2 linked regions of the Aromatoleum petrolei genome follow. The protein of the gene in region 2 interacts with the protein of the main gene of each other region in a pairwise test. Links are inferred from orthologs where the notes say so. Each region holds a gene or a part of one and is shown on either strand. Other genes may lie near its edges.

Region 1 (3,214 bases), 1.2 Mb from region 2 along the record:
CGCCACCTGCCACATCGCACAGCGCGGCCGCACGACAGGCGCGATGCCGCTGGGTGATCTTCCCCCGCTTCGTGCCCGGATCCGCCCCCCGCAGCGAGGAAATCGGCCGCGCAGAGGCCTTCGCGCGCATTGCGGAGCAATCCTTCAATCGCGATCGCATGGGCGAGACTGGCTTTCACGCGCTGTGCGAGATGCTGGACAAGGCGCGGTGCTTCGACATTGCCTACGATTCGACCGACACCGCCCTGGCGATGGTGCGTAGCATCACCGGACGTTAACGCGATGCAATCGTCCGCCTGCAAACGTCTGGTTGCGACCCTCAAGACGCCGACGCAGGCTGCCGCGCTGGATCTGGCCGCTTGGTCCGAACTCGTCGCGAATGCGCGCGCAGCGAACCTTGCGGGCCTGCTCGCCGAGCGCCTCGCCGCGGCGGACGTCGCCATCCCGCCCGAAGCCGCACGACATCTCGACGCAGTCCGCCAGCTCAGCCGGCGACAGGCACTGTCGGTGCGCTGGGAAGTGCACGGGCTGCAGCGTGCCCTGTGCCGCCTGGGCATCCCGCTGGTGCTGCTGAAAGGGGCCGCCTACGCGGTGTCCGACCATCCCGTCGGGCGCGGCCGCCTATTCGGCGACATCGACATCCTGGTGCCGCACGACGCGCTCGGCGATGTCGAGTTGCGCCTGATGGTGGCGGGCTGGGCGTCGGCCAAGACCTCACCCTACGACCAACGCTACTACCGAACCTGGATGCACGAGTTGCCGCCGATGGTGAACGTGCGGCGCGGCACCGTGCTCGACGTCCATCACACCATCCTGCCGCTCACCTCGCGGCACAGCCCCGATGCGGGCACGATCATCCGCGAGGCGTCCACGCTACCCGGCCTGCCTGCGGTGCGCATCCCCCGCCCCGAGCATCTGCTCATCCACAGCATCGTTCACCTCCTGCACGAAGGCGAACTTCACAACGGCCTGCGCGATCTCTTCGATATCGATGGGTTGCTGCGCGCGGGAGCCAGCGAAGCGGATTTCTGGCCGCGGGTGGTCGAGGCCTCACGGACGCTCGATGTCGTCGCGCCGGTCGCATTCGGCCTCCACCTTGCCAGGCATCTGCTCGACAGCCCGATTCCGCCGCCGGTACTCGAGGATTTGCTCAACGCCGCGGGCGGGCCGGCCTCGCGGCTGCTGACGATGCTGTACACAACCGCCATGCGCCCCGAGAACGAGGCTGCCGAAAGCGCGGCGGCGGCGCTTGCCCGCTTCGCGATCTACGTGCGCGCCCATTGGCTGCGGATGCCGCCGTATCTCCTGCTGCGGCACCTCGCGCACAAATCGATCGTGCGCCTCAAAAAAGACGAGCCCGCCGCTGACGGGCGGGCCTGATCGCCATCCCGGCACGGACGGGTGCCGTGCCAGCCGAAGCGAATTACTTGACGCCGGCTTCGGCGAGCATCGTCTTCAACTCGCCGTTCTCGTACATCTCGCGCATGATGTCGCAGCCGCCGACGAACTCGCCCTTGATGTAGAGCTGCGGAATCGTCGGCCAATTGGCGAATTCCTTGATGCCACTGCGAATATCCTCGTTCTCCAGCACGTTCACCGAGAACACGCTGGTAACGCCCAGGTTCTTGAGGATCTGCACGGCGGTCGCCGAGAAGCCGCACATCGGGAACTGGGGTGTGCCCTTCATATAGAGCACGACCGGGTTGCTGGTGACCTGCTCGCGGATGACGTTCTGGATGTCCATGTTGCCGTTCCAAAAGTTGAGTAATTAACTCGGGAAATTCTAGGGATTGCCATCGCAGCCGTCAATAGGCACTGCAACGACAATGCCTTCAGCGTGACTCCTCACGCCCCAGCCACTGGCCGCCCGACACGCGCTCGATGCCGCCGAGGTCCTTCCACGACGTGATCGACGAGAACCCCGCATCCGTGAGCAAACCGCGCACCGCCGCCGCCTGGTCGTAACCATGCTCCATGAAGAGCCAGCCCCCCGGCTCCAGGTGGCGCGGCGCCTCCGCCGTAATCGCCGCGAGGTCGTCCAGCCCCTGGGGCCCTGCAGCCAGCGCCGTTCCCGGCTCGAAGCGCACGTCGCCCTCGCGCAGATGCGGGTCGCCCGCAGCGACGTAAGGGGGATTGGCGACGATCAGCTGATAGCGATCACCCCCCAGTTGCGAAAACCAGTCGCCGAGGACGAAGGACACGCTCGCCTTTAGGCGGGCGGCGTTGGCCATCGCGACCAGCAAGGCCTCGCGCGAACGATCCACCGCGGTCACGTCGGCGTCAGGCAGTTCAAGCGCAAGGGTCACGGCCAGCGCGCCGCTGCCCGTACCCAGGTCGAGAACCCGGGTGCGCGGCCTGTCGCCGAAGTGCGCCAGGGCCAGCTCGATGAGCAGCTCGGTGTCCGGTCGCGGAATCAGGACCGCCGGGCCGACCATGAAGGAGCGCCCGTAGAACTCGCGCTCGCCGATCAAGTAGGCCACCGGCTCTCCCGCCTCGCGCCGCTCCACCAGGCTGCGAAATTCCGCCCACTCGCCCTCGTCAAGCCGAGCCTCCGGATATGCGGCAAGGCGTGCCGCCGAACATTGCAGGACATGGCGGAGCAGCACCCGCGCATCGACGACGGCAATGCGGGCACGCGCCCAGTTCAATGCGGCGGCGATATCGGGCACCGTGTCGGGCGTATCCATCAGCGCCTCCACCCGTGCGGACTAGATGATCGCGAGGTCACGCTCATATCACTCACCGGCGAGCGCCGCGAGCTGTGCGGCCTGATGTTCCGCCGTGAGCGCACCAACCAACTCGTCGAGTTCCCCCTCCATCACCGCGTCCAGCTTGTACAGCGTGAGGTTGATGCGGTGGTCGGTGACACGGCCCTGGGGAAAATTGTAGGTGCGGATGCGCTCCGAACGGTCGCCGCTGCCCACGAGACTCTTGCGCGTCGCAGCCTCCCTCGCCTGCTGCTCGCGGAGCTGTATGTCGTGAATGCGCGCAGCCAGCACCGACATCGCCTGCGCCTTGTTGCGGTGCTGCGAGCGGTCGTCCTGGCATTCGACAACGATACCCGTGGGCAGGTGGGTGATGCGCACCGCCGAATCGGTCTTGTTGATGTGCTGACCGCCCGCGCCGCTTGCACGGAAGGTATCGATGCGTAAGTCCGCCGGATTGATGTTTACGGCCTCGAGCTCGTCGGCCTCGGGCATCACCGCAACGGTGC
Region 2 (3,236 bases):
CCGCATCATCGGCCAGTTCCTCGATTTCGGCCGCGGCGAGCCGCAGGAGCCCCTCCAGCTTGAAGACCTCGTCGGCCTGCTCGCCGACATCGCCGAACCCTATCGGCTGCGCGGCATCAAGGTGCACCTCGACACGCCGCCAAGCCTCTCCGCACCCGTGCGCACCCTGCCGCTTCGGCGCGCGGTCCGCAACCTGATCGACAATGCCGTGCGCTATGCGGGCGAGGAAAGCCCGATCGGCCTCATCCTCTCGAGCCGCGGCGACGAAGCCCTGATCGAGGTTGCCGACCGTGGCCCGGGCATTCCCGAGGCGGACATGGACCGCATGCGCCATCCATTCACCCGCCTCGAGACGGCCCGCTCGAATACCAAGGGCGCAGGCCTCGGCCTCGCGATCGTCGAACGCATCGTCGCCTCCCACGAGGGCCGTCTCGAACTGCGTGCCCGGAGCGGCGGCGGCCTGCGCGCCGTCATCCACCTGCCGCTCGAAGGACCCAGACGCGGGAGAATGCTCGCCGCCGGCAGCGAGGCTGGAAGCGAGTAGAGCGAACCGCTTGCAGCGCCGACTCGCTATAATCCCCGCGCATGAAGATTCTTTTCGACCTGCTTCCCGTCATCCTTTTCTTTGCCGCCTACAAGTTCGCAGGACACGATCCGGCTGCGGCGCACGAACTCGCCAGCAGGATTCTCGGCAACGGCATCGAGACTGCACAGGCACCGATCCTCATAGCAACGGCGGTCGCAATCCTCGCCACGATCGGCCAGATCGGCTGGGTATGGTTCAGGCACCGCAAAGTCGACACGATGCTATGGGTCAGTCTGGCGATCATCGTCGTGTTCGGCGGCGCAACGCTGTTCTTCCACAACCCCACCTTCATCAAGTGGAAACCGACCGCGCTGTACTGGCTGTTCGGCATTACGCTGGCGGGCTCGGAACTGCTGTTCCGGCGCAACCTGATCCGCAAGATGCTCGAAGCGCAGGTACGCCTGCCCGAGCCGGTATGGGGGCGCCTCAGCCATGCCTGGACGGCGTTCTTCATCAGCATGGGCGTCCTCAACCTTTACGTCGCCTACAACTTTTCCGAAGAGGCCTGGGTCAACTTCAAGCTCTTCGGCGGAATGGGCCTGATGCTACTGTTTGTCCTGGCACAGGGCCTCTACCTCTCCAAACACATCCAGGAGGAAACCAGCTGATGCTTTACGTGCTGACGGGCGAAGACGCCCCGGGCCAACTCGACGTCCGCATGGCCGTGCGCCCCGCACACCTCGCACGCCTCGAGAAGCTCCGTGACGAGGGACGACTCGTTGTCGCCGGGCCGATGCCCGCGATCGACTCGCCAGACCCCGGCCCGGCCGGCTTCTTCGGCAGCCTCGTGATCGCCGAATTCCCCTCGCAGGCCGAAGCCGAAGCCTGGCTCGCAGCAGACCCCTACGTCGCGAATGGCGTGTTCGCCCGCACCAGCGTCCGCCCGTACAAGAAGGTCCTGCCGTGAGCGTGATTGACGAGATCAGGAACCGGCTCGCGCCGCTGAATCCACTCTCGATCGAGATCGAGGACGAAAGTGCCCTGCACGCCGGACATGCCGGCGCGAAAGGCGGCGGAGGACACTACCGCATGACGATGGTGTCGGACGCATTTATCGGCAAGAATACGGTGGCACGCCACCGACTCATATACGGCGCGCTGGGCGAGCTGATGCGCACCCGCATCCATGCCCTCGCCATTCGCGCCCTGACGGCCGAAGAGGCCAACACTCAACCCACCAGAAAGGAACTTTGATGATTCGCTTTCCCAGCCGTCTCGCTCTTTGTCTCATGGCCGGCCTGATCGGCCAGGCAGCCCATGCGGCCGGCCCGGCCGCCACGGTGAACGGCACGGCAATCCCCGCGGCGCGCGCGGACGTGATGTTCAACGAGCAGCGTGCCCAGGGCGCTCCGGACAACCAGCAGCTCCGCGACGCAGTGCGCGAGGAACTGATCCGCCGCGAAGTTCTGGCCCAGGAGGCCGCAAAGAAGGGTATCGACAAGAAGAGCGAAGTGCAGGCCCAGATGGACCTCGCCCGCCAGGCCGTGCTGCTGCGCGCCTATATTCAGGACTACGTGAAGGCCAACCCGATCACTGACGCCGACCTGAAGAAGGAATACGACAGCGTCAAGAGCAAGATGGGCTCCAAGGAATACAAGCCCCGCCACGTCCTGGTCGAGACCGAGGACGAAGCCAAGGCGATCATCGCGAAGCTGAAGGCCGGAGAGAAGTTCGACGCGCTGGCCAAGCAGTCCAAGGACCCCGGCTCCAAGGACAACGGCGGGGACCTCGGCTGGAGCAATCCGGGCATGTTCGTGAAACCGTTCTCCGATGCCATGGTCAAGCTCGAGAAGGGCAAGTACAGCGAGACGCCGGTCAAGAGCGACTTCGGCTATCACGTGATCCAGCTCGACGACGTGCGCGACCTGAAGGCACCCGACTTCGAGGAAGTGAAGCCGCAGCTGGAGCAGCGCCTGCAACAGCAGAAGATCGAGAAGCACATCATGGATCTGCGCGCCAAGGCGAAAGTCCAGTAAGCATCCCGAGCTGAAACGCAAAGGGCCGCCCCGAGTGATCGGGGCGGCCCTTTTTTGCATCACTTCATCCCGAAACACGCGAAGGAGGGCTGTCACCCTCCTCCGCTGCGTCGTCAGAACTGCGCTTCGTCGAGCGCCAGCGCACCCGCGGCGCCATTCACGACCGTGTAGGACAGCGCCTGCGCCTGCGGCAGGACGTGGTCGGCGTAAAAGCGCGAGGTGACGATCTTGGTCTTGTAGAACTCGTCCGAGGAGCCTTCGGCGATGCGCTGCGACGACACCAGCGCGGCACGCGCCATGAGCCAGCCGCCCGCAACGATGCCGAGAAGCTTGAGGAAAGGCACCGAGCCCACGGAAGCGGCCTTGATGTCCTTGCCGTAGGTGGCGAGCACATACTCGACCGCGGCTTCCAGTGCGGCGATGCCCGACTCGAGGGACTTGCCGATCGCCACGAACGACTCGTCGCTACCCCTTTCGGCGAGCAGGGGGAGCACGCCGCGCATCTCCGCGATCAGGGCCTTGATGGTCACCCCGCCTTCGCGCGCCGTCTTGCGGCCGATGAGGTCGTTCGCCTGGATCGCGGTCGTGCCCTCGTAGATCGTCGTGATGCGCGAATCGCGCAGGTGCTGCGCCGCACCGGTCTCCTCGATGAAGCCCATGCCGCCGTGCACCTG

What was found.
Region 1: the proteins of ToN1_RS22345 (region 2) and grxD interact in binary tests that used the Escherichia coli proteins (3 or more experiments, as listed by UniProt). The link is inferred for Aromatoleum petrolei from one-to-one orthologs.

The regions. Positions count from the first base shown.
Region 1 is NZ_CP059560.1:3,678,237-3,681,450, reverse strand. Bases 85-2,983 are described here. They hold grxD (Grx4 family monothiol glutaredoxin), read right to left. Parts: upstream 1,745-2,983; coding sequence 1,424-1,744; downstream 85-1,423. Other genes in these bases: prfA (peptide chain release factor 1), read right to left, coding at 2,736-2,983; prmC (peptide chain release factor N(5)-glutamine methyltransferase), read right to left, coding at 1,833-2,687; ToN1_RS16720 (nucleotidyltransferase domain-containing protein), read left to right, coding at 283-1,380; ToN1_RS16725 (HprK-related kinase A), read left to right, coding at 85-278. Also shown: more of ToN1_RS16725, read left to right, coding at 1-84; more of prfA, read right to left, coding at 2,984-3,214. UniProt on the Escherichia coli protein: Monothiol glutaredoxin involved in the biogenesis of iron-sulfur clusters.
Region 2 is NZ_CP059560.1:4,881,887-4,885,122, reverse strand. What follows is about bases 214-3,134. They hold ToN1_RS22345 (BolA family protein), read left to right. Parts: upstream 214-1,489; coding sequence 1,490-1,780; downstream 1,781-3,134. Other genes in these bases: ToN1_RS22335 (acyl-CoA dehydrogenase), read right to left, coding at 2,676-3,134; ToN1_RS22340 (peptidylprolyl isomerase), read left to right, coding at 1,780-2,562; ToN1_RS22350 (YciI family protein), read left to right, coding at 1,194-1,493; ToN1_RS22355 (septation protein A), read left to right, coding at 586-1,194; ToN1_RS22360 (ATP-binding protein), read left to right, coding at 214-544. Also shown: more of ToN1_RS22360, read left to right, coding at 1-213; more of ToN1_RS22335, read right to left, coding at 3,135-3,236. UniProt on the Escherichia coli protein: Transcriptional regulator that plays an important role in general stress response. Has many effects on cell morphology, cell growth and cell division. Acts by regulating the transcription of many genes, including dacA (PBP-5), dacC (PBP-6), ampC and mreB.